DNA from 4 places in the Effusibacillus pohliae DSM 22757 genome. Region 3 is predicted to be linked to each of the others. Evidence: riboswitches for the same ligand, from Rfam matches in the RefSeq annotation. Region 3 holds a riboswitch; each other region holds the start of a gene.
What was found. Region 3 has a riboswitch for cyclic di-AMP ahead of C230_RS21250 (3D domain-containing protein). Riboswitches for the same ligand answer to the same signal wherever they lie in the genome.
Positions count from the first base shown of each region.

Region 1: linked by a shared signal. The riboswitch ahead of C230_RS0111765 (APC family permease) and the one ahead of C230_RS21250 (3D domain-containing protein) in region 3 are both predicted to bind cyclic di-AMP.
Region 2: linked by a shared signal. The riboswitch ahead of C230_RS0118240 (LysM peptidoglycan-binding domain-containing protein) and the one ahead of C230_RS21250 (3D domain-containing protein) in region 3 are both predicted to bind cyclic di-AMP.
Region 4: linked by a shared signal. The riboswitch ahead of C230_RS0116580 (C40 family peptidase) and the one ahead of C230_RS21250 (3D domain-containing protein) in region 3 are both predicted to bind cyclic di-AMP.

Region 1 is NZ_AQXL01000125.1:32,378-38,297, forward strand. Features, by position in the region: gene C230_RS0111750 (DUF1232 domain-containing protein) at 1-431, shown strand, start outside; gene C230_RS20260 (LCP family protein) at 428-1,459, shown strand; gene C230_RS21420 (hypothetical protein) at 1,526-2,137, shown strand; gene C230_RS0111765 (APC family permease) at 2,257-4,161, opposite strand; cyclic di-AMP (ydaO/yuaA leader) riboswitch at 4,255-4,396, opposite strand; gene C230_RS0111770 (hypothetical protein) at 4,611-5,042, shown strand; gene rodA (rod shape-determining protein RodA) at 5,160-5,920, shown strand, end outside.
Region 2 is NZ_AQXL01000135.1:87,244-93,163, reverse strand. Features, by position in the region: gene ltaE (low-specificity L-threonine aldolase) at 1-418, opposite strand, end outside; gene C230_RS23060 (hypothetical protein) at 666-842, opposite strand; gene C230_RS0118240 (LysM peptidoglycan-binding domain-containing protein) at 966-1,781, opposite strand; cyclic di-AMP (ydaO/yuaA leader) riboswitch at 1,786-1,944, opposite strand; gene C230_RS0118235 (polysaccharide deacetylase family protein) at 2,262-3,104, opposite strand; gene mnmA (tRNA 2-thiouridine(34) synthase MnmA) at 3,232-4,365, opposite strand; gene C230_RS0118225 (cation:dicarboxylate symporter family transporter) at 4,770-5,920, shown strand, end outside.
Region 3 is NZ_AQXL01000108.1:14,856-20,775, reverse strand. Features, by position in the region: gene C230_RS0105760 (hypothetical protein) at 1-172, shown strand, start outside; gene C230_RS23850 (OsmC family protein) at 185-442, shown strand; gene C230_RS0105750 (C40 family peptidase) at 824-1,489, shown strand; gene C230_RS0105745 (aminotransferase class I/II-fold pyridoxal phosphate-dependent enzyme) at 1,659-3,125, shown strand; cyclic di-AMP (ydaO/yuaA leader) riboswitch at 3,364-3,491, shown strand; gene C230_RS21250 (3D domain-containing protein) at 3,495-4,229, shown strand; gene C230_RS0105735 (glycosyltransferase family 4 protein) at 4,363-5,631, shown strand; gene C230_RS0105730 (hypothetical protein) at 5,628-5,920, shown strand, end outside.
Region 4 is NZ_AQXL01000133.1:129,116-135,035, forward strand. Features, by position in the region: gene C230_RS0116560 (fatty acid--CoA ligase) at 1-977, shown strand, start outside; gene C230_RS21540 (gamma-glutamylcyclotransferase family protein) at 1,086-1,574, shown strand; gene C230_RS22715 (hypothetical protein) at 1,675-1,815, shown strand; gene C230_RS0116575 (YheC/YheD family protein) at 1,983-2,762, shown strand; cyclic di-AMP (ydaO/yuaA leader) riboswitch at 2,964-3,091, shown strand; gene C230_RS0116580 (C40 family peptidase) at 3,095-3,634, shown strand; gene C230_RS20830 (sugar-binding protein) at 4,088-4,957, shown strand; gene C230_RS0116590 (sensor histidine kinase) at 4,938-5,920, shown strand, end outside.

The sequences.
Region 1 (5,920 bases), on a different contig from region 3:
TACTCGCGTTTTATCAAGTGCTCGATTTGTTAGTGGAAAATCGGAATACATTCGTTCACAACGCGGAAGAGCCTGCCATCGATTACTCGTTGCTTTACAAGATGCTGAAGAATCTGCACCGGTATTGTTTAGCCAAAGATGTATCCGTTCATGTACGGGAGGGCTTTGTGTCTAAACTGGTTGAGGTAAGCGGGTTTGGCACGATGATCGAGCGGCTGAAGCTGATGTATCAATGTTTTATGCATGGCCGGCAGCTGTCTGCAGGTGATCGCGCTTGGCTCGCAACGGGGCTGCTGTATTTTATTTCTCCCCTGGATTTGATACCTGACTATCTGGTGCCATACGGCTATCTTGATGATTCCATTGTGGTAGGTTTTATTTTTTCCGAACTTGGCTCGATACTGGAGAAATATCGAGATTTTGGTGCTTGAAGCTGGACCGGAACGATCCTGTGGACAGAATCATGGTTGAGAAGGGACTGACAGGGATGAAGAAAAGGATATTTCGGGCTGTCTTCCTGGGGATGCTTATCCTGCTTTGTATTGTCGGCTACTACGGATATCACGCTTACCGGTTCGCCGGTAGGATCCAATCTGCTCCAACTGTTCATGCAACGACCGAAACCTGGACGGGAGGGAGAGTCAATATCTTGTTGTTGGGTGAAGATGCCCGACCGGGAGAAGGACATACCCGATCGGACAGTATCATATTGCTCAGTGTGGATCCGGCTACTCATCAAGTGAAAGTGTTTTCCGTTTTGCGAGATACGTGGTGGCACATCCCGGGATATGATTATGAGAAAATCAATGCAGGAAATGCGCTCGGAGGGCCACAAAAAGAGGTTGAGACGATTGGGAATTTTCTATCCATACCGATCCACTATTATGTAGAAACGAACTTTGAGGGATTCAAAAAGATTGTCGATATACTCGGTGGCGTGGATATCAACGTCGATGAGGATATGAATTACGATGATCCAACGGACGGGACGCACATTCATTTGCGAAAGGGCATGCAGCATTTGGGTGGGCAACAGGCACTGGATTTTGTGCGTTTTCGGCATGATGCGTTAGGGGATTACAAAAGAACGGAAAGACAACGGAATTTTTTGCGGGCGTTAGCCGCAAAGTGCAAATCGTCTGTCACATTCCTGAAATTGCCCGAACTATTGGATGAAATGGCTCCCTATGTGGAAACGAACATGACTGCCAGTGATATGCTGAAGATCGGAAAACTCCTTTATAGCGCGGATGGATCTGACATTGAGACGGGACAGGTGCCACGGATGGAGGATTTGGTAGAACGATATTTGCCGGATGGGGGAGATGTTTTGATTCCGCACGTTCTTCCGACGCGGCAATATGTCCATCAAGCGATTGGGATGAACGATCAAGTGTTTTCTACGTCGGAGGAAGAGCGTTATTGGAACAGATACAAAAATGGATCTTCTAGCAAATGATGGGAAATGGATCGTGATTATAGATACTGAACTTCATTACTATTTTCGAGAGAAGGTGTAAATGATATGTTTACACTCATCAAGCGGCATTGGCTGACTGCCATCGCATGCCTCTTAGGTACAGCCGTTGTTGCCGGTATTTGGTATTGGGCTTGGTGGGCGGGGTCTCGTCCGCCGGTCAATTATGTGGCTCCGCATTTTACAGTGGTCAACAAAGATGGCCAATCCACCGATTTTTTCAAGCTATCCGGTAAGGTACGGGTGGTGTATTTCTTTAAATCCGACCCCTCATCGATTGAAGATATGATCAATTTGCAGGAAAAACTCAAGGAAAAAGAGCTTTTTGGAAACGCTGCCTTATTGATTCCTGTTCCGCTAAATGAAGATATAACTCCCGCTTTAGTAAGCGAGTATGGTTTCAAAGCGGATCTTAGTGGGTGGTGGTTCCTTTCCCCGAAAGAAAATCCGTATACAATTGCTTCTCGTTTCTTTCTGAAAGGGGTAAATCATTCAGATAAGATACTCACAACCGACCCGATTATCGTCGAAGTAGATCGGAATAATTGGGTTCGGAGAGTCATTAATGGCCATTTTGCAGGAAATGCCACCGATGTAGAAGAGGGCACTCATAGCAAAGAGAACCTAATGCGAGACATCGAAATCATGGCGCAGGAGTGAGTGGTTGTTCTTTCAAGAATTTCTTTCAGGATTCAAATAGAACGGCTGGGCCAGCAAGGGGTCCAGCCGTTGCATCAGAGAGGACGATGCGGGGAGCAGTTTGAACCGCGCAATTGGGTTCACCTTTGCAAATGGTATGGGACGGTTGTGATAATTACGTCTTTGTGTCTCAATAACCATGCCCGAAGCAGCAATGCGCTTTGGTTGTGCAATATAAAGTGCCACCATTTTCTCGGGATAAACTGCGGGATCAGGATATGAACATGATCCGGCCGTCCCTCATGTGTTTCTACACGTTGAATAAAGCGTGTGATTGGGTTCAGAAGTGACCGGTATTCACTTTTCAGCGTCACCAGGCGACATGGAGCTCCCCATTCCTCCCATTTTTTCTCCATTTTATCAATATCTTCATCGTTAAACCCCACATATAAGGCGATCACGTCTGTGTGTAAACTTTTGGCGAATGATATGGTGTTCAGCACGACTCGGTGGACGCCTGACACCAGCACGATCGTCACAACGTGGTGGGATCTCGGTTTCATCGTCTTATAATCGATTCTCAATTCATCGGCCACTTGCTCATAGTGCCGACGAATGGCGAGACATCCGAGAACGATCGCAGGCAGGACCACGATCACAATCCAGGCGCCATCCGTGAACTTTGTGGTAGCGACCACGATCGAAACGAGTGCCGTGGTTACCGCGCCAACCGCATTTACCGACATTTTCAGCTTCCAATACGGCCCTTTGATTCTTAGCCAGCGGCGTACAAGTCCGATTTGGGCGATCGTGAACGAAACGAATACGCCAATCGAATAAAGCGGAATCAGCAAGTTTGTTTCCGCTTGAAACGCCAATATCAAAAGAGAAGCCAGAGCCGCCAGAATGATCATTCCGTTTGAGTAACCCAGGCGATCCCCACGGATCGTCAGCGATCTGGGCAAAAAACCGTCACTGGCAACAAGGGCTGCCAGTTGTGGAAATCCCGTAAATGTGGAGTTGGCTGCCAAAATCAAAACAATAAATGTCAACCAGATGATGATTTGATAGATGGGACCGTGGCCAAAATAAACGCCTGCCAATTGGGACAGCATCGTATTTTGAGGATCCACCGAAATTCCCTTGACATACAACTGGTAGGCAAATCCCAACAGAGTTCCGCCGGTAATGAGTCCCAGCGCCACGTAAGCTTTTACCGCATTTTTTGCCGCCGGTTCTCGAAAAACGGGAACCGAGTTGGAAATCGTCTCAATTCCTGTCAAGGACGAGCAGGCTGCGCTAAACGCTTTTAATAAAAGAAGTGTGGTGAGTCCTTTTGGTATAGTACCAACCGACGGCGTCGAGGGTTGCACAAATCCTTTCTGCAGCTGATCGGTGAATCCCGTCAGGATCAGGAAAACCATGCTGATCATAAACAATAGAGTGGGCCAGGCAAATATGCTGGCTGACTCTGAGACCCCGCGCAAATTCACCAAAAGAATGATCAGCACACAGATCACCGACAGGGTGGTGGCGTGGGGAGCAACCACCGGATAAGCGGACGCAATGGCCTGTACTCCGGCAGATACGGAAACCGCTACGGTCAGGATGTAATCGACTAGCAGTGAACCTGATGCAACCAAGGGAATCCAAGACGTTTTAAAGTTGTCTCTGGCGATCATATAGGCGCCGCCACCGTTTGGGTACGCCAGGACACCCATAATGTAGGATACAATCAGTATGATCAGGAGTACCACGGTGGCGAAGGTGATAGGCAGAATCAGCCACTTGGCGGCGGGGCCTAACATGGCCACTTCTGTCATTCCGGCTTCCGGCCCATATGCGACGGATGAATAGAGGTCGGCGGCCAGTACAAGCAAAGCCACAAACCAATACAGTTTGTTATGTTTGGCATGCAGTTCACTTGTGCGCATGGGCCGGCCGATGAAGATCCGTTTCAGGCTGTTGAAGTTGGCAAGCGCAAAAATGATGGCCAAAACAGCACTCAGGACAAGCAGGGGGTGAGTCCAATGAGGATTGAACATCTAAACGTTCTCCTTTCCCAATGTTACGGGTACCAAGTAGTTTGCCAATCATTTGCCTGGAAAATGCAACAAACGGCCGGAAAGGCCGTTGTAGCCTCCTCTGCTTTCGCCTACGGAGTTAGCTGACGGGTTCAGGTGGCAGAAGAGTTGTCACCTTACCAATGATGATCATTGGATTCACCCCAAAAGAATTGGGTCCTCCGCTCTGTCGAAACAGATTCGGCATTATCCGGTTAATGAGCATTATTATAAAACAGTGTTAAAAATGCACAATGGCCGGTCGATGGGGGGAGCGGCATTTTTGGTTCGATTTGTTCCGAATCTAACGAAAAATAATGTGTTTTCGTTGCCAAGCATCCATTTTCTTTAGTTTCAAGTGCCGAGTCAGTGCGGAAAATGGGGAGAGAGTGGTATATTTAGAAATAGAATGGATGAATAGGAGGAACCGTATGTCTGATCATCATCCGATCTTTGGCCACACCATCACAAACCAGCGGCTGGGCCACCATCAACACCCCCTAGCCCTCCACGGTCCCATTGTTCATATCAAATCAGTTATTAAGACAGTCGAAGAAGATGTGCGGGTGCAAGGGGTTGCCCATCACCACCTGCTAATTCATCAGACAGCGGTGTTTGACGTTCGGGGCGGGGATCCGTCAATCGTTAAGGACGAAATTTTTTGTTCAATCCGTTATGGAGATTCATGGGGGTTGAATGGGCCAATTCCAGATCTTCAGGCAGGTCAGGTGATTGAGTTGCAAGGAGAATACATTGACAAAAATCATGCCTATCCATCGGTTGGCAATCCCGGTGATCCGGTGTTGCATTTCACACATCATCCGGTTGGATTTGTGATTTATCAGGGAGTCCGTTACGAATGATTGCCCATGAGCGGCTGTCGGCCGGTACAGACGATTGTTTTTGCGTTTTCCACAATTATTCCGTATTTGTTTGATATATTATGTAGATGCGGAACTTGAAGGACAGGTGGCATTGAAATGGTAAGCAGAGAGTGGCTGAAACGGCATATCAAAGACTTCGATTTTCTGATGCTGCTCGTGTTGCTCGCGATTTCGGCGATCAGCACGGTCGCCGTCTATTCGACCACGGTCCACCGTCCCGGAATGGAAGATTGGTACGTCAAAGAAGTCGCCTGGCAGATCGTTTCCTATATCGGCACGCTGTTTTTTGCGATACTCGATTATGAGATGTTTCGAAACCGCGTGGCCTGGATCGGATATGGGATCAGTCTGTTTTTGCTGGTTATCGTATTCGCGTTTCCCGCTGTCAAAGGCGCCCACAGCTGGATTTTGCTGCCCGGTTTTCAGTTTCAGCCGTCCGAGTTTGCGAAAATCTTTGTGATACTGACGATCGCCGATTATATGGCGAAAATCAGACAGCAGCAAACCGCTTTTGGCTGGAAACAGTTCGGAACCGTCTTGCTGATTGCGGGAGTACCGCTTGTTTTGATAGTAAAACAGCCTGCGCTGGGGCAGGCGCTCGTGCTGATCGGAATCTTGTTCAGCATGACCGTTCTGTTTGTCAGCAGGCGGCAACTGATCCTGTTGGCGATTGCCGGCGGGCTGTTGGGCACAGCGGTTATTCTCGGTACAGCCGTGTTTCCCGATCAGACGTTAAAGCTGATTCACAATCTTCCGCTGGCAGAGCATCAGAAGGAACGAATCGTCACGTTCCTCGATCCGGAAGCGGATCCGACGGGGATCGGGTACCAGGTGATGCAAGCGAAAATCGCTGTCGG
Region 2 (5,920 bases), on a different contig from region 3:
GCGTATTTTCCAGGCAGATCAAGGCGGTGCGGGGAAAATGGATGTTCACCCCGCGGATCGCCCGCTCCACCTCCCGCGGATCCATCACCCCGCGCACGCCCGCGATCGTTCGCGTTTGCACGCCGGCCAGCGCAGACGCGGCAGCCGCTTCATAGAAAAAGATGTGGGAATCGGCCTCGAGAATGATTTCCTCGCCCGCCCGCGCGTGCGACAAAATCGCCACCTGGTTGCCCTGCGTGCCGCTCGTCACAAACAGGGCCGCTTCCTTCCCCAGTTTCTCCGCCGCCAGTTCCTCCAATCGGTTGACGGTCGGATCTTCCCCATATACATCATCACCCAGTTCCGCCTCAGCCATCGCTTTCCGCATCGCCTCCGTCGGCAGGGTGACCGTATCGCTCCGCAAATCGATCCGCTGCATCGTTCTCTCTCCCGTTTGTCTCGATGTAATTTCCGACTGTTTCACTCTGATTTTACTATTGTAATCCAGTGCGCCGCATATCACAAGATCGCCAAAAGGGGATTTACAATAAATGTAAATCAAACAAAAAATCCACCCTGTGCCATTCAGGAGACCCAATGCAAAAAAAACCGAATTCTTTCGTCCGGGTTTCTTTGTTCAAGTTTGATTGAGTTCTTTTCCGACAATCCAAACCTGGATCACCCCGTCATCCGCGCAAATCGTTTTGCCTTTTCAATTCCTGGTGAATCTGCCGCAGCGTGTTTCCGATGTTGCCCAATGCGAGCAAAATAAACCCAAGCATCACAAACGTGACGATTTCTCTCGTAAAACAGGCGACAATCGCCAGCACGATCGCATACAAAACGTAACGCCAGTCATTCATCGAATCCCCTCCCGTATCCTAGAAAATTATTCCATACCGATCGGCAAAACTCCTGCATCTGACCAAAAAAATCGCCGTTCTTCCAAGAGAACGGCGTCAGGGAGGCGAAATATCCGCTTTTTTCTACTTCAATATATAAATCTTTACATTTTGCATGCCAAACTGGCTGGCTTCCTCATCCGATGTCGGCACGAAAATATCGATGTGGTTCCCTTTGATCGCGCCCCCCACATCTCTTGCGTAGGCGATCATGCCGCCGAACGGCAGACCGGAAAACGAGTAACCGGTGATGTACAGCTTGGAACCGAGCGGAATCACCGACGGGTCGACCGCCACGGTACCCACCTGCAGCGGATTGCCGAAGTAGTCGACCGCTCCCCATGATCCATTGCACTGCGCAGATGCGGTATAAGCGGTTGCCACGCCGGAAATCACCCGGCTGTAGGCCAACGTTTGTCCCAAGGCTGTTTTCACTTGCGGCTGTTGCCCCGCAGTCGCGGCTGCAGTCGCTGTTGCATGCTTGGTGGCAGCCGGGGACACAACCGGTTTGCTGGCTACACCCGTTTTTGGCAGGCGCAGCACAACACCGGGGTACAGATTCAACGGATCGACGCCCGGATTCGCCGCCAGCAGATCCTTCAGGGGAAGATGCAGCTTGCGGGAGATTTTCCAGAACGTGTCATCGCCGGTCACTACGTATGTGCCATCGGCGTCCGCCTTTCCATCCGGCACCCGAATGGCTTGTCCGATCTGCAGATTCCGCGGATGCACGCTTGGATTGGCTGCGGTTAGCTCTGCGAGCGACACATGATGCGTTCGGGAGATTTTCCACAGCGTGTCACCCGGCTTCACCTCGTATGTACTCGCCAACGCCGGCGTCGCCAGACTGGCGATGGACAGGCCTGCGGCCATTGCGGCCAGTTTCTTTTTTGCACTCATGTTATCCTCTCCTTTTGTTCGCCTGCGGAGTTAGTTGTCGGGTTCGGATTGAGGATACAACCCTACGCCATCGGCGATTCACCCCAAACGGAACGACCGCGCCGCTCCGTAAAAAATAGGTCCCCCGCACTTCGATGGTTTGAAGTTTCGGCATCAACTACGATAACAAGAAAATCCCTCGCGAAAAAGCGGTAAATTATGGAAGAAAAACGGCCAGCTCGTTAACGTTAAAAAGAGGCGCGCTCGGGGATACTATCACGCGGCCTCTTTCAAATTTTTGTTTCACGTTTGACACCATGAGGTGCATCCCTGTGAATTCCACTGCGGATTCCACTTTGATGCGTCGTCGCTCCACATTTCTAGCAGACAGACTATCTCGTCCCGCTTCCTGCCTTCCGCCATGTCGGGCGGCGTGGCCTGATCCTTTGGACAGCCAGTGCGGTGTGCAGAATTTTACACCCGCCCGCCGGTGTGATCCACTCACGAACGATAAGCCGGGATGCCCAGCAATTCGGGGACAGTGACGAACCGGTAGCCTTCTTCCCGCAGCGTCTCGATCACACGCGGCAGCGCCCGCACCGTATCCTCCAGGCTTTCCCCGCGTCCGCCGGCGCTGTGTTCCAACACGATCGAACCGGGACCGGCATGGGCGAGGATGTTGGCTGTTACTTGCGCCGCAGTCAGCCTTGCCCAGTCGAGACTGTCCACATTCCACAAAATAATTTTGTTGCCCAGGGCGATGATCTCACGAATCACCGGTTCATTGAGAGCGCCGTATGGCGGACGGAATAGATGCGGTCTGACGCCGACCAGCCGGTGAATTTCGTTTGCCGTGCGCTCGACCTGCTCGCCGACTTGCGAAATCGGGATTTTCGTCAGGTTCGGATGATTCCAACTGTGGTTGCCGACCACGTGCCCTTCCCTGTAAATCCGGCGCAATACTTGCGGATGGTCCGCGATGCGCCTGCCGACACACATAAAAGTCGCTTTTACATCATAATGGGCGAGCACGCTCAGAACACGCGGCGTCCACACATCGTCCGGGCCATCGTCAAATGTGAGGGCGATTTCATTGCGACGCGGTCCGTGCAAAATCACATCGTTCGGAAATCGGGACGCCCAGTCTACATGCCGGACGTGCGGGTGCCGCTCCGCCATTCGCTCCGGGCCGTGCTGAAACGGTGCCACCTGGCGTGACAGATACTTCCACTGATCCGGTCGAACCAACAAAGCGGCAGGCGGTGGTGAAAAGCGGTATGGATGGTACCCGGCTGTCACAGGCCAGCCGTAGGGATACAGGTGGCATGGACTTGGAAAAACCATATGGAATCCCCCCAACGTATCATTCGTTGTACTATATGGGGAAACCCTCGGGCAGGTGCGAAAAAAAAACAGCGGGCACCCGTGGACGCCCGTGTTCTTCCATTCACTCCCGTGTTCGCCTTCAACGTCACTTGGCCGACGCCACCGCCTGGTAGGCAGCCGGCAGCTCGCGGTAGACCCGGTCAATAATGCCGCCGCCCAGGCACACTTCGCCTTGGTAGAACACAACCGCTTGCCCTGGAGTGACCGCTTTTTGCGGCTGATCAAAAGTTACGTCGCATGTGCCGTCCGGATGCGGATACACAGTTACTGCCTGATCCGGCTGGCGATAGCGGAACTTGGCCATGCATGAGAACGGCTGCGGCGGCTGTTTGCCGCTAATCCAATTGACATCGATGGCAAACAGCCCTTTCGAATACAGCCGTGGATGATCGGCCCCCCGTTCGACGTACAGAATATTGTTTTTCACATCCTTATCCACCACAAACCACGGCTCCCCGGCACCGCCGAGGCCCAGACCGTGCCGTTGCCCGAGCGTATAGTACATCAACCCTTCATGCCGGCCGACAACTTCGCCCGACGTGGTGCGCATCTCCCCCGGTTGCGCCGGCAGGTAGTGGCGCAAAAACTCCCGGAAGTCCCGCTCGCCGATAAAACAGATCCCAGTGCTGTCTTTCTTCCTGGCGGTCGGCAGATCGGCTTCCAGCGCGATTTGCCGCACTTGCTGTTTGGTGAGGTGGCCGATCGGGAACATCGCCTTCGACAGTTGGTACTGGTTCAAAGCGTTGAGAAAATAGGTCTGATCCTTGTTCGGATCGACCCCGCGCAACAGCCGGTATTCTTCGTCCGCGTGCGCGATGCGGGCATAATGGCCGGTCGCGATATAATCCGCGCCAAGCTCCAACGCCTTCTCCAAAAATTCGCCGAACTTGATCTCACGGTTGCACATCACGTCCGGATTGGGAGTCCGACCTTTGCGGTACTCGTCCAAAAAATATTCGAACACTTTCTCCCGGTATTCTTTTTCGAAATTGACCGTGTAATAAGGAATTCCGATATGCTCACAAACGCGCCGCACATCGTGAAAATCTTCCTCAGCCGTACAATGGCCAAACTCGTCCGTGTCGTCCCAATTTTTCATGAACAAGCCGATTACGTCATACCCCTGCTGTTTCAAGAGCAGGGCGGTAACCGAGGAGTCGACGCCGCCGGACATGCCGCAGACGACTCGTATATCTTCAGGTTTCCGGTTCATTTCCATCACCTTCCATCTATGCAATGCTTCGCCTCTGTTTAGCTTTCGCAATCCGCTGTACCGGCATGCGGCACCCGTTGTTCCCCAAAAAGATACCCCCACGGAGTACCGTGGTGGTATATGTTATCTCACAAGCCTGCTACCCTGTCAAGCCGGTTCCCCTCCTCGCAATTGCTGCCTCCATTATAAGACCCCGTTAAAAATGCGTCATTTGCAGCACTCCTGTAGCCTGCCATACAGCGGAGACTTTTTTGCACCCCAAAAAACGGATATTCTCCGCGAATCGGCAAGCACCGAGCAATTGCTCGGCAGCCAAAACGATTTTTGCTAGAATTTGTGTCTTGTCGTAAAACATCGTTTTGCAGTATCTTGAAAACTGCTGTTATAGGCATTTCAAGAGAGGTGAGAGAATGAAAAAATTTGGTTTGGCTGTACAAATTTTAATCGGACTGATCTTGGGGATTGCCGTTGGCGCCATTTTTTACGGAAACCCGAACGTCGCCAAATACTTGCAGCCGATCGGCGACATCTTCATTCGCCTGATCAAAATGATCGTCGTCCCGATCGTGATCGCCACGCTGACGGTCGGTGTCGCAAACGTCGGCGATGTGAAGAAGCTCGGCAAGTTGGGCGGCAAAACGATCATCTATTTTGAAATCGTTACTACGATCGCAATCGTCGTCGGGCTGTTGGCCGCCAACCTGTTCAAGCCGGGTGTGGGTGTCAACATGCAGCACCTGACGAAATCAGATATCAAATCATATGTGGACACCACCCACCAGGTCGGACACAGCTTTGTTGACACGTTCGTCAACATCGTGCCGAAAAACGTGTTCCAGGCGATCGCGAACGGCGATATGCTGGCGATCATCTTCTTTTCGGTGCTGTTCGGTCTCGGCGTGGCTGCGATCGGCGAGAAAGGCAAGCCGGTGCTTCGCTTCTTTGAAGGCGTCGCCGACACGATGTTCTGGGTGACCAACCAGATTATGAAATTCGCTCCTTTCGGGGTATTTGCCCTGATCGGTGTAACCGTTTCCAAATTTGGCGTCGGTTCCCTTATCCCGCTCGGCAAGCTGGTGTTGACCGTGTACGGGGCAATGGTGTTCTTTGTGTTGGTGGTGCTCGGCATTATCGCAAAAATGGCCGGCACGAGCGTATTCACGCTGATCAAAATCCTGAAAGACGAACTGTTGCTGGCTTATTCGACGGCAAGTTCGGAAACGGTGCTACCTAAGATAATGGAAAAAATGGAAAAGTTTGGTTGTCCGAAAGCGGTCACTTCATTCGTGATCCCGACCGGCTATTCGTTCAATCTTGACGGTTCCACCCTGTATCAGGCGCTGGCTGCGATTTTTATCGCGCAAATGTACGGGATCGATATGCCGCTGAGCGCCCAAATCACTCTCATGCTCGTGCTGATGGTGACCTCCAAGGGAATCGCCGGAGTGCCGGGCGTATCGTTTGTCGTATTGCTGGCAACCCTCGGTTCCGTCGGCATTCCGTTGGAAGGGCTGGCGTTTATCGCGGGGATCGACCGGATTCTCGACATGGCCCGCACCGC
Region 3 (5,920 bases):
CATTCGCATCGTCCAGGATAAGCCTCCCAAACGTTTGGCTTACATCAGCGGATTTGAAGACAAACCGCTCGAATTTGGGGTCCATGGCGGCGTGCAACGATTTTACGGATATACGCCAGAGACGCCTCTTCCATCCACGCTGGATCATATTGTGGCGGCGGCGGGAGGCTGACTTGTAGGGACTTTGTCTGGCGCGCTGGCAGCGCGTCAAATCCCCTCTTACCCCGATAAAATAACAGCGAACGTGCAAGGAGTAATTGAAGCGGTCGAACGTGTATTGCGAATTACCAGAATCAATGTGCATTTTGAACTGAAGATTCCGCAAGGAACTCGGGAAACGGCTGAACGTGTGCTTGCAGTCTTTGACCGCGGCTGTCCTGTTGCGCAAACACTAAAAGGAAGTGTGGAGTTTCACTATACGTGGACGATTCATGAATATTGATCAGGAAAACCGGGACGATCCATCCCGCGCGGAGGTGTCATTGTTCCAGAATCAGTTGGAACGATGCCGCCTCGGAATGCATCTGAGGGATGGAGTGTTCATCCCTGTCGGTGCGTTATAAGGGGAACGGTTTTCACGTTACCGGGTGTATAAAACTTCCACGAGGTGGAGGTTTTTTTTCATAGGCAACTGCGTAAAGAGAGAGTTCGTTTACTTCCTTTATTGTCGCAACCGCTGTTTGACGGCGCAGTGGTTGCTGAAAGGGGTTCTAGGTTTTAGAATATTTCCAATATTTTCAGCTATTCTTTGAATCTTCTCCCTATTACAATAAAAACCGAGACAGGTTGCCACATCAAGGGAAACAGGGAGGAGAAGCCAAAGATGAACAAGCACGCGAAGTTGTGGAGGACGATTACAGTGGCTGCTGCCATTTTCGTTGCGGTCCAGTTGCCGGGCCGGGCGGAGGCCGCATTTGGCGATACGATCCTGAAATTCGGGATGTCCGGCAACGACGTGCAGACACTGCAGACGGAACTGAAAGAACTCGGGTATTTCACAGCGACCGCTACTGGATACTATGGTCCGCTGACGAAGGATGCGGTGATCCGCTTCCAGCAGGCCAGCGGCTTGGACGTAGACGGGATCGTCGGGCCGCAAACGTTCCGAGCGCTGGAAAAGCGGCTGCTGCAGGCGCGGATTGCGGGAACGGCCCAACGGTACATAGGAGTTCCGTACGTTTGGGGTGGACAGTCCCCGACTGGATTTGATTGCTCCGGATTTACCGGTTACGTATTTGCCCGAAACGGATTGACGCTGCCCCGCGTGTCGGAAGAGCAGTTCAATGCAGGCGTGCCGGTACCGAAGAGCCAGCTGGAAGCAGGCGATCTGGTGTTTTTCAGCACGTACAAACCGGGTCCGTCCCATGTCGGGATTTACCTGGGAGACGGAACGTTCATCCATGCCAGTTCGTCAAAAGGAGTGACGATTTCCTCCCTGTCCAACCCCTATTGGACAGCGCATTATATAGGCGCCAGAAGTTATTTTTAATGCAGATGCAAACCGCTGCCGGCGGTTTGTATTTTTTTACTTTCGCGATGGACCAGCTTTTGCTATACTAACTGCTGTATGTTTTCAGGTGCAACTGCCGACTGTGGCATTCCCCTGCGCCAATCGCTTGGCGGATGCCAAGTTTTTTGAGAAAGGTTGGGAAGTTGAATTGAACGCAAATGAACAAGAGCGCACGCCTCTGTTCACCACGCTTGTCGAACACGCGCAGAAGAATCCGATCCAGTTTCACATTCCGGGCCATAAAAAAGGGGCCGGGATGGCGAAGGAGTTCCGCGATTTTATCGGAGAGAACGCGCTGTCGATCGATTTAATCAATATTGCGCCGTTGGATGACCTGCACAATCCGAAAGGGATGATCCGGGAAGCGCAGGAACTGGCGGCCAAAGCGTTTGGCGCTGACTATACGTTTTTCTCGGTGCAGGGTACATCGGGCGCGATCATGACAATGGTGATGTCGGTGGTGGGACCGGGGGACAAGCTGCTGGTGCCGCGCAATGTCCACAAGTCCGTATCGGCTGCGATCATTTTGGCGGGAGCGGAACCGGTGTTTATGCATCCGGAACTGGACCAAAATCTCGGAATCGCGCACGGAGTGTCGTATGACACGGTTCGCCGCACGCTCGACCAGCATCCGGACGCGAAAGGGGTGCTGCTGATCAATCCCACCTACTTTGGGGTTGCCTGCGACCTCAAGTCGATCGTCGACCTGGCGCATGAACGAGGCGTACCGGTGATTGTGGATGAGGCGCATGGCGTACACATCCATTTTCACGAAAAATTGCCCTTGTCTGCCATGCAAGCGGGCGCGGACATGGCTGCCACTTCGGTGCACAAGCTGGGTGGCTCGATGACGCAAAGTTCTGTGCTCAACGTGAAAGAAGGTTTGGTCAATCCCGATCACGTGCATGCGATCATGTCGATGCTGACCACCACTTCGACGTCGTATTTGCTGCTGGCGTCGCTTGACGTGGCCCGCAAACATCTGGCGATTCACGGGCGGGAACTGATCGACCAGGCGATCGAACTGGCCGAATACGCCCGCGCCGAAATTAACAGGATCGAGGGGCTGTATTGCTTCGGCCGGGAAATTTTGCATAACTCTTCCGTGTACGATATGGATCCGCTAAAGCTCACCATTTCCGTCAAGAAACTGGGGCTGACCGGGTACGATGTGGAACAGATGCTGCGGGAAGAGTTCAATATCGAAGTGGAGTTGTCCGATTTGTACAATATTCTTTGCGTTGTAACGCTCGGCGACACCAGGGACAATATCGACGCGCTGCTGCATGCGCTGCGGCGCATCGCGGAACGACACATGTACCGGACGGGCAAACAGGTGATCCAGGTGCACCTTCCTGAAATGCCAAAATTGGCCATGTCGCCGCGGCAGGCGTTCTATTCGCTGACGGAAGTGGTGCGTCTCGACGAGGCGGTCGGCCGCACGTTTGCAGAACTGGTGATGGCGTATCCGCCTGGCATTCCGATTTTGCTCCCGGGGGAAATCGTCACTCGGGAAAACGTCAACTACATTCGCGAACTGATGAAAGCGGGGCTGCCGGTGCAAGGACCGGACGATCCGGACATTGAATATGTGAAGGTCGTGAAACAAACCTGATCCGGTTCCTGACCACTGTTGGGGGCACACCCTGACGGTGTTTTTTTTGATCAAGGATGATCAACTCGGCGTTTGCCGAATTTCCAGCAACTCACTAATGACCGGTCCGCACAAGCCGGGTATAATGGACGGGTCTTACAAATAAGCCGAATCGCGGCCGGCACAGAGGTGGATGTCCGTTTCAGTTCGGAACATGGGCGCCCAGGATGGGGCTTCCAGTTTCCGGATGAACGCGTCAGCACCTGTCCCGCCGCGTACGGAGGAACCGATTTTCTGGGGTGAATGACGGCATGCGACAAGCCTGCCGTCCGGGATCCTTCTCCCGAACCCGTCAGCTAACTTCGGAGGCTTGGAAGGAGAGTGCATACGATGATGTTGACCTTGAAAAAGGCATCCGCCTGTGCAGCGATCGTTTCGGCTCTGATTGGCGGAGGGTGGATGGCCAAGGAGGCAGTGCACGGCAAAGCGGATTCTGGCAAGTCAACTGTCGAGGCACAGCAATCCCAGCCGCAGCCGCCTGCGACCTTGCAGTCCGCAGAGGAAAGCAAACAAAATGAGCCGGAGACCGCTGCGCAGTCAGCGGTGCTGGCTAGCCGCAGCGGCGCACCTGCTGCCCGGGCATATGCAAACGGTGCATCAGCCACCGGAGGAAATGGGAGCGCTTCGGCTGCTGCGCAAGGTGGCAGCGGGATGGCTGCAAACACCGTTCGCGAGGGCGATACCGGCAATCCGGCCGCTGTGCAGGCGCAACAGTCCCCCGCCATCGGACAGAAACCGGCCGTTACCGCCGGACAAACGCTCACCATGCGAGCGACCGCTTACGGTCCGACCGAAAGCAGCGGGCAATTTGGCGGAAAGACGTATCTGGGAACGCCGGTCCGACAAGGGGTGATCGCGGTCGATCCGAAAGTGATTCCGCTGGGTACCCGCGTTTGGGTCTCAGGATACCATCATCCGAATCTACCGGCCAATGGCTTCATGGCTGTAGCTGAAGACATCGGCGGGGCGATTCGCGGAAACCGGATCGACATCTATATCAACGCGGATGCGCAATCCGTGCGCGACTTCGGCATCCAAACCGTGCAGGTTCGTATCCTCAAATAAACAGAACCTGAACAGGTATCAGCGCCCATGCGGCACACGACGACCCGACCTTCTGTCGGGTTGTTTTTTTATATATGAAACATTTTCCAAGCAAACGGGCACCCTATCCCATAACACGGTGTGAGGTGATATGGTGACGATTCGCGTCATGCATCTGGTTCGACCGGCGGATGGCGGCATACGGGAGCATGTGAAAAGGCTGGCAGGCGGGCTGCCGCCCCGAGAGTTTGCGGCAATCGTGGTCTGCCCGGCCGCGTCCCCGCTGTATCGCGAATTGCCGTCATCAATTGCAAAAATTCCGCTTGCTCTCTGCGACGGCATGCACCCGTGGAGCGATTTGCGCAGCGTGCTGCATCTCCGCCAACTGCTCGACCGGCAGCCGGTTGACATTTTGCATATGCACGGAGCGAAAGCGGCGCTGATCGGGCGGATGGCGGCCGCATTGGCCAAACGACAACCGAGGTTGGTCTGCACATTGCACAATTTTATTGCGCCGGACAACCGGTTGCTGCAAACGTTGTTTTTGAACTTGGAAAATCGGCTGGCTGCCCGCACGGATCGATACATCGCAGTCTCTAACGCGTTGGCCGAACAGGTGCGGCGGCAAATCGGTTCTACTGCCGACAAGGTGGTCGTTGTGTACAATGGCCTGCCTCCAGCAGCCGGCCGATTTTCCCGCAGGCAGGCGCGAACCGTGATGAATGTTCCGCAGGATGCGGTTGTGATTGGCACAATCGCCCGGCTCATCCCGGAAAAAGGGGTGGACGACCTGCTGCTCGCCTTTCGCACGCTGGTCCAGAGCGGACATAACTGCTATCTGGCGGTGATCGGCGACGGTCCGCAAAAACGGGATTTGCAGAAGCTCTCATCCGATCTGCAGGACCGGATCCGCTGGTTGGGAGCGGTGGACGAGGCGTCCCGCCTGCTCCCCGGTTTTGATCTGTATGTGCAGAGTTCCCGCCGCGAAGGGTTTGGATTGGCGGTGTTGGAAGCGATGCGGGAAGGCGTGCCGGTGATCGCGACCGCTGTCGGCGGGCTGCCGGAACTGGTGGGAAGCCTGGGGCAACCAGTGACGGACACCGCAGGTACGCCGATCCGCGTCAACCAAGGTATAGACACAGCATGTTTGGAAAGCGGTGGCAATCCGGCCACTGACATGGCGGGTTGGGAAAACCGCGGCGATGTCTGTACAGAAGCTGCAGGTGCCGGCATGCTTGTGCCAGCCGACGATCCCCGGCGGCTGGCCGGCTGCATGCAGCAGGTGCTCGCGAACGAACAGTTGCGACGCGCGCTGGCAATCGCCGGCAGGCGGCGGGCAGAGGAACGATTTTCACTGGAGCGGATGATTCGCCATACGATTCGGGTCTACCGGGAAGTTTTGGAGCGGAGGGAATTCGCATGAGGCTGTGCGGAATGCGGATAACGGTTTGTGTGTGGCTGGCGCTGCTGGTTTGCCTGCAAGCGGTCCCGGCTTCTGCTTTGCAGGAACGGGAAAATCAGGCAACGATCATGCTGGTGCCGGGTCTTGCCTGGGAATTGATAAATCCCAAGTCGACTCCCAACCTGTTCCGAATGGCAGAGTCGGGTGCGGCCGCCAATGTGGTACTGCCGTTGCGCGGAGGTGACGAGGCAGGCTACCTTGCGATCGGGTCCGGCAGCCTGAATCCGGCCAACGCGGGAGCGCTACAGGA
Region 4 (5,920 bases), on a different contig from region 3:
GATACCGGAGCGACGACATCTATCTGCACGCGGCGCCGATGTTCCATCTGGCGGATGGTGCGAGCACGTTTGCGGTGACGATGGTGGGAGGCGCCCACGCCCACATCCGCTCGTTCGAGCCGAAACGGGTCGCGGAGACGATCGAGCGGGAAAAAGTCACGGCCGTTCTGTTGGTGCCGACGATGATCAACATGGTGGTCAACCATCCGGAGATCGGCAACTGCGATCTGTCCTCGCTGCGCAAGCTGCTCTACGGCGCTTCGCCGATTCCCGCCGAACTGCTGAAAAAAGCGATCTCCGTTCTGGGATGCGAGTTCTATCAGGCGTACGGAATGACGGAAGCGGCGCCCGTTTTGACTGTGATGATGCCGGAGCATCATGTGGTCGATGGAGATGAGCGGGAGACACGGCGGCTGTCTGCTTGCGGGCAGCCGGTGTACCATGTGGAGCTGAAAATCGTCGATCCGGAGGGCAACGAGCTGCCATACGGCGCAGTCGGCGAACTGATCGCCCGTGCACCGAACATTATGAAAGGCTACTGGAACCGTCCGGAAGAGACGGCCGCCGCGCTGCGGGACGGCTGGTACTGGAGCGGTGACATGGCGGCGATGGACGAAGACCGGTTCGTCTACATCGTCGACCGCAAGAAGGATATGATTATCACCGGCGGCGAAAATGTGTACTCGGTGGAAGTGGAGAATGTGATTTACCAGCACCCGGCTGTGCTGGAGGCGGCGGTGATCGGGGTTCCGGATGAAACGTGGGGCGAGGCGGTGAAAGCGGTCGTTGTCACGAAACCGGGCCACAGCCTAACGGAGGAGAAACTGATCCGGCATTGCCGGGAAAAATTGGCCAACTATAAAGTGCCGAAGTCGGTCGATTTTGTCGATGCACTGCCAAAATCGGGCGCAGGAAAGATCCTGAAACGAACACTGCGGGACCAATATTGGCAAGGAAAGGAGCGTCAGGTGCAGTAGCCAAGCCCTGCCGCAGTCTGAAACCCGCCCGGGCAGAGGGGGTGCAGAACGGCTCGTTGGACTCGCAGTGAATACCGCGATTTGATAGGGTGGAGATGAGGTCACAGCATGCACTACGTATTTGTCTATGGCACTTTGCGGTCGGGGCAGAAGTACCACTCTTTGGTGAAGAAATTTGTCGTCACCGTCAAACCGGCATTTGTGCAGGGCAGATTGTACCATTTACGGGAGGGGTACCCGGCATTGGTTTTGGCTCGCGACCTGCCCCGTGCGGAGGCGGACGGACCGCAGCCTGCCGGGGGAGACAACGGCCGGACTGTCCGGGTGGCGGTCGCCGTCACACGAGTTCGAGGCGATCTGTTGGGCTTTGCCGATTTGAAGCCGGTGCTGCCGATCCTCGATGAGCTGGAAGACTACTATGGTCCGGGCGATCCGCGGAATTTATATGAACGTGTGACGGTTTGGGCGGCAGCCGGCGGCGGGCGCCGGGTGAGGAGCCTGGTGTACGCGTTCCCTTCCGGCAAACTCGGCTGGTTGGAGCGACATGCAATCCCGATTCCGGGCGGCGATTGGGTGAAATGGAAAGCCGGGCGGTGACTTCCAGCGGCATATTTTGCGATTCCCCGTTGGCTGCCCGGTTCGCCGAAACCCGGGGCCGCGTACTATATCCGAAAAAGCATTCGGGAGGCGAACGCAGGTGCGCACAAAACGGCGGCGTTTGGCAGCGGACACCCCATTTTCTCCCTCTTATTACATCGTGCAAGGACGCCAAGGGGGGTCGGTCTGTTTGGTCACCGGCGGCATTCACGGCCGGGAAATCGCGGGGATTTCCGTATAAGGCAAACGAGAAGCCGCTCCATCCCCTGGCAGCCGGGCTGTTGGGATACCCCGCTGTCACGGTGGAAACTTCGATGAATCTGCTGCTGGCCGATCGCGTCCGCTATCAGATGCGCATCGTTCGCTATTTTTTGCGCGAAATCGGCTTGGTGTGAGGGGTGATCCAATTTGAACAAACCGGACAGACGACCGGAAATGGGAAAATGGGGACTCTGGAAATTTTTTTCTTCCGTTCGCTCGATCCGCCCCTTTTTGCCGCCGACGACCTTGTTGACCCGCTCATCGCTCGCCGCCTATTTGGCGAATTACAAGGCGGTCTATATCAAACCGACCGGCGGTTGCCAGGGGCGGGGAGTGATCCGGGCTTGGAAAACGGACAGCGGCTATTCGTTCGTGCGGGAGCGGGGTGCGCCGGTCGCCTGCCCGTCGATCGATGATTTGTACCGAAAAATCAAGCCCGGCGGCCGCAGCTATATCGTGCAAAAAGCGATTCGGCTGGCGGAAGTCGCGGGCCGCCCGTTTGACATCCGGCTGATGATGATGCGGGGACCGGACGGCAAATGGCAGTATGTCGGAATGGTCGCGAAAGTGGCCGGACCTGGCAGCGTTATCACCAACCTGGGACGCGGCAAAGGATACGTGACGGAAGTGGAAACCGCCTTGCGCCGTTCGCTCGGCCTAAGACCGCAGGCCATCGAGGCGGTCAAGCAGCAAATGATTCGGTTGGGGTACGACACCTGCCGCCGGTTCGACGATTACAAACGGTACTGGCAAATCGGACTCGACCTGGCGGTGGACAAACGGGGCAACGTCTGGATGATCGAGGAAAATACTGGTCCCGCCCATTTTCTGTTTGCCAAATTGCGGGACAAATCGACCTATCGGAAAATCAGGCAGTTTGCCAAGGCCCACTGGGCCCGTGGCCGACGGAGGGTAGCCGCCTCATAGATTTCGTTTTCCTTGGTAAGCGCAAAGACCGAGTTGATCGGTCTTTTATTTTTGGAGAGAGAACCCTTGGAATCAGCAAGGCATTCCGTTGCTTTTGCGGATTCAGGGGTTATTTTTTGACTGCAAACGCTGGCCACAACAGGCCAACCGTGCCAGAAATTACAGGCTGACAAGCCCAGGCGTCCCATGTTACCCTTATCACGAAAAAAGAAGCCGAAGCTCAAAACGAGCGCGGGGGATCCACTTTTGGGGTGAAACTGCTGTTGCAGTCGGGGAATCCCTTTTTCCGAACCCGTCAGCTAACCTCGCAGGCTTGAAAGGGAGTGGTGTGCATGTTGAAACGCAAAGTGTTGTCGCTTGTGGCGGCCGGGGTTGTGGCTGTCTCGCTGGCCGGTCCCGTATCTGCGGAAACAGGGTATCGTTCGGCGAATCTGCCGCCTGGAGTCAGTTACGACCAGAATGTAATACCGGTAGCCCCGCTGGATGCGGATTATCAAACCAAGTTTGATGCGGTGCTGAAAGTGGCCGAAAGCAAGCTGGGCACCCCGTACCGTTGGGGACATAATGAAGACCGGGGCCAGTTTGGATTCGATTGTTCCAATTTTACCGCTTATGTGTACCACCACGCATTGGGATACAAGATGAGCGGGTCTTCGCAGGTTCAATACCGTTCGGTCGGCACGCCGGTGCCCAAGTCGGAGATGCGTCCGGGCGATCTGGTCGTGTTTGACCAGGGCCACCATGTCGGAATCTATATCGGCAACGGCCGCATGATCCAGGAGGGCGGCGGTTTGGGCAAAGTCGGCTATCTGCCTCTGAAACCCGGTTCCTACTGGTACAAGCACATAACGGTTGTGAAACGGATGTTTTAAGTGGAACTCCCCGGTGACGGCCGGGGAGTTTTGCTATGCACCCAGAGGGCATATAGGGCGACTTGCCAATTCATTGCCATAGCGCCACTGATACTCTTTGAGTGCAAGTCACGTCACGACGGCACAGCCGTCGGATCGTGCTATGCAAGAGCGGCAGGAGATCGGCGGTCCATGCGGAATTATATCTATACCAATCTGAAAATTTGCAATTGGCAGCCTGCCCGGTGTGACTGGTTGCATCCAACGGGAGCTGGTTGCGTGCCGGTCGTGAAGCCGCCGGATCGTGCATGCGCCGCATAGCGTCGGCCAGCGCTCGATAAAAAGTAGGAGGGGTAGCATCTGAAGCAAAAGGTCCTGATTGCGACACTCACCGGATTGTTGCTTCTCTCGCTTCTGCAGACCGTGTATTATACCGGCAAAATCTGGTCTGTGCAAGACACCGAAGAAAGCAAAATGTACGAAAAACCGCGCTATCACTTCATCCTGATTTCGCAGGAAATCAACAACCCGTATTGGAAATTGGTGTTAAAAGGGGCGGAGGATGCAGCCCGCAACAACAATGTGGCGATCGAATTTCGCGGTCCCGTGGAAAGCAACTTGGAACAGCATATCCAGTTGATCGAGATGGCGATCGCCAGTCGGGTCGATGGCATTTTGACACAAGGGTTGGAGGAAGCCAAGTTTCAGCCGGTCATTGACAAGGCGATCGCGCGCGGGATTCCGGTGATCACCGTCGACACCGACGCCCGCACTTCGAAACGGCTTACCTATATAGGAACAAACAATTACCAGGCAGGGTACCAGGCGGGCAAACATATGGCGGAAGCGCTGCACGGACAGGCAAAAATCGGCATTATCACCGGCAGCTTTGAAGCGTCCAATATGATCGAACGGCTGCAAGGTTTTCAGGATGCGATCCGTGATGAGCCCGGCATGCAGATCGTGGCAATTGAATCATCGAACATCAGTCGGATCCGGGCGATGGAAAAGACCGCCACCCTGCTCAACCATCATCCGGAAATCAACGCCCTGTTCGGGGCGAGCGCTCTTGACGGGATGGCGATGGCGCAGGTTGCCTTCAACCGGGGCAGACATGATTTGTATATCCTGGCATTTGACGGATTGCCGGAGACGATCGACTGGATGAAAAAAGGAGTGATTGCCGCAACGGTCGTCCAGGAACCGTACCAGATGGGTTACCACAGTGTGGAGCAATTGATCGACGCAATTCAGGGAAAGCGGTTGCAGCCGTCCTATTATACAGACATTCACATTTTGACAGCCGACCAATTGAATCGTCGCGGTGTCGGGGCAAAGGAGTGAAGGAACGATCCGCATTCACATCAAGCTTTTGTTGTTTTCCGCAAGCGTCATCCTGCTGTTTGCCGGTGTATCCGTCTTGATTCTTTGGAACAAGGAAACGGCGCTTCACCGGTACGACCAGATTGTCCGCCGGCTGTTGCTTTTGAACGAAATCTCCTGGCAAACCAACCAGATGATGACGCTCGTCACCAACTATATGAACGCTCCGTCTGCGGACACGGAAGCCCAGTTCACGCATGCGTATCAGCAGTTGCAGCAAAAGCGTTCCGAACTGGCTTCGCTCGAAAATCAGACCAACTTTCTGACCGTCCGCAACTATGAAAATCTAATCAACAGCTTTCTCGAGCAAGCGGATTTGTTCTTGCGGGATTACAAGCGAAACGAAATTGAGCGATATACGTCAGACTACGAGGAAATGGCAATGATCGCCCGATTTGTCAAAGAGACAACGCTTGATCTGATCGACAACACGTTGACCGGCTACCAGATCCTGTACGAACAATTGAAATCGAAAGAGGAAGACTACCGCCGGTTGATTGTCAGTCTGCTGCTCGCCTCGATTTTGCTGATGGCGTTGGTGATGCTCCTGTTCGCACAGAGCATCACGCGGCCGATCCGTCAGTTGGAGCATGCCGCCCGGCTGATCGGTCAAGGTGATTTTTCCGGCGAGGATGTGCAGGTGACCTCGAAAGACGAAATGCAGGTCCTGGCGCATGCGTTCAACGTGATGAAGCGCAATTTGCGGCAGCACGTGCAGGCGATCCAGGAGCGGGCGGAAATGGAACGGCTACTGCAGGAAGCGGAGCTGAAAAGCTTGCAAAGCCAGATCAACCCGCATTTTTTGTTCAACACGCTGAACACCATATCCAAACTCGCCTATCTGGAAGAGGCGGAGGAGACGAGCGAACTGATCGACGCGGTCTCCTCGATGCTGCGCTACAGTTTGCGCAAGCTGGATCATCC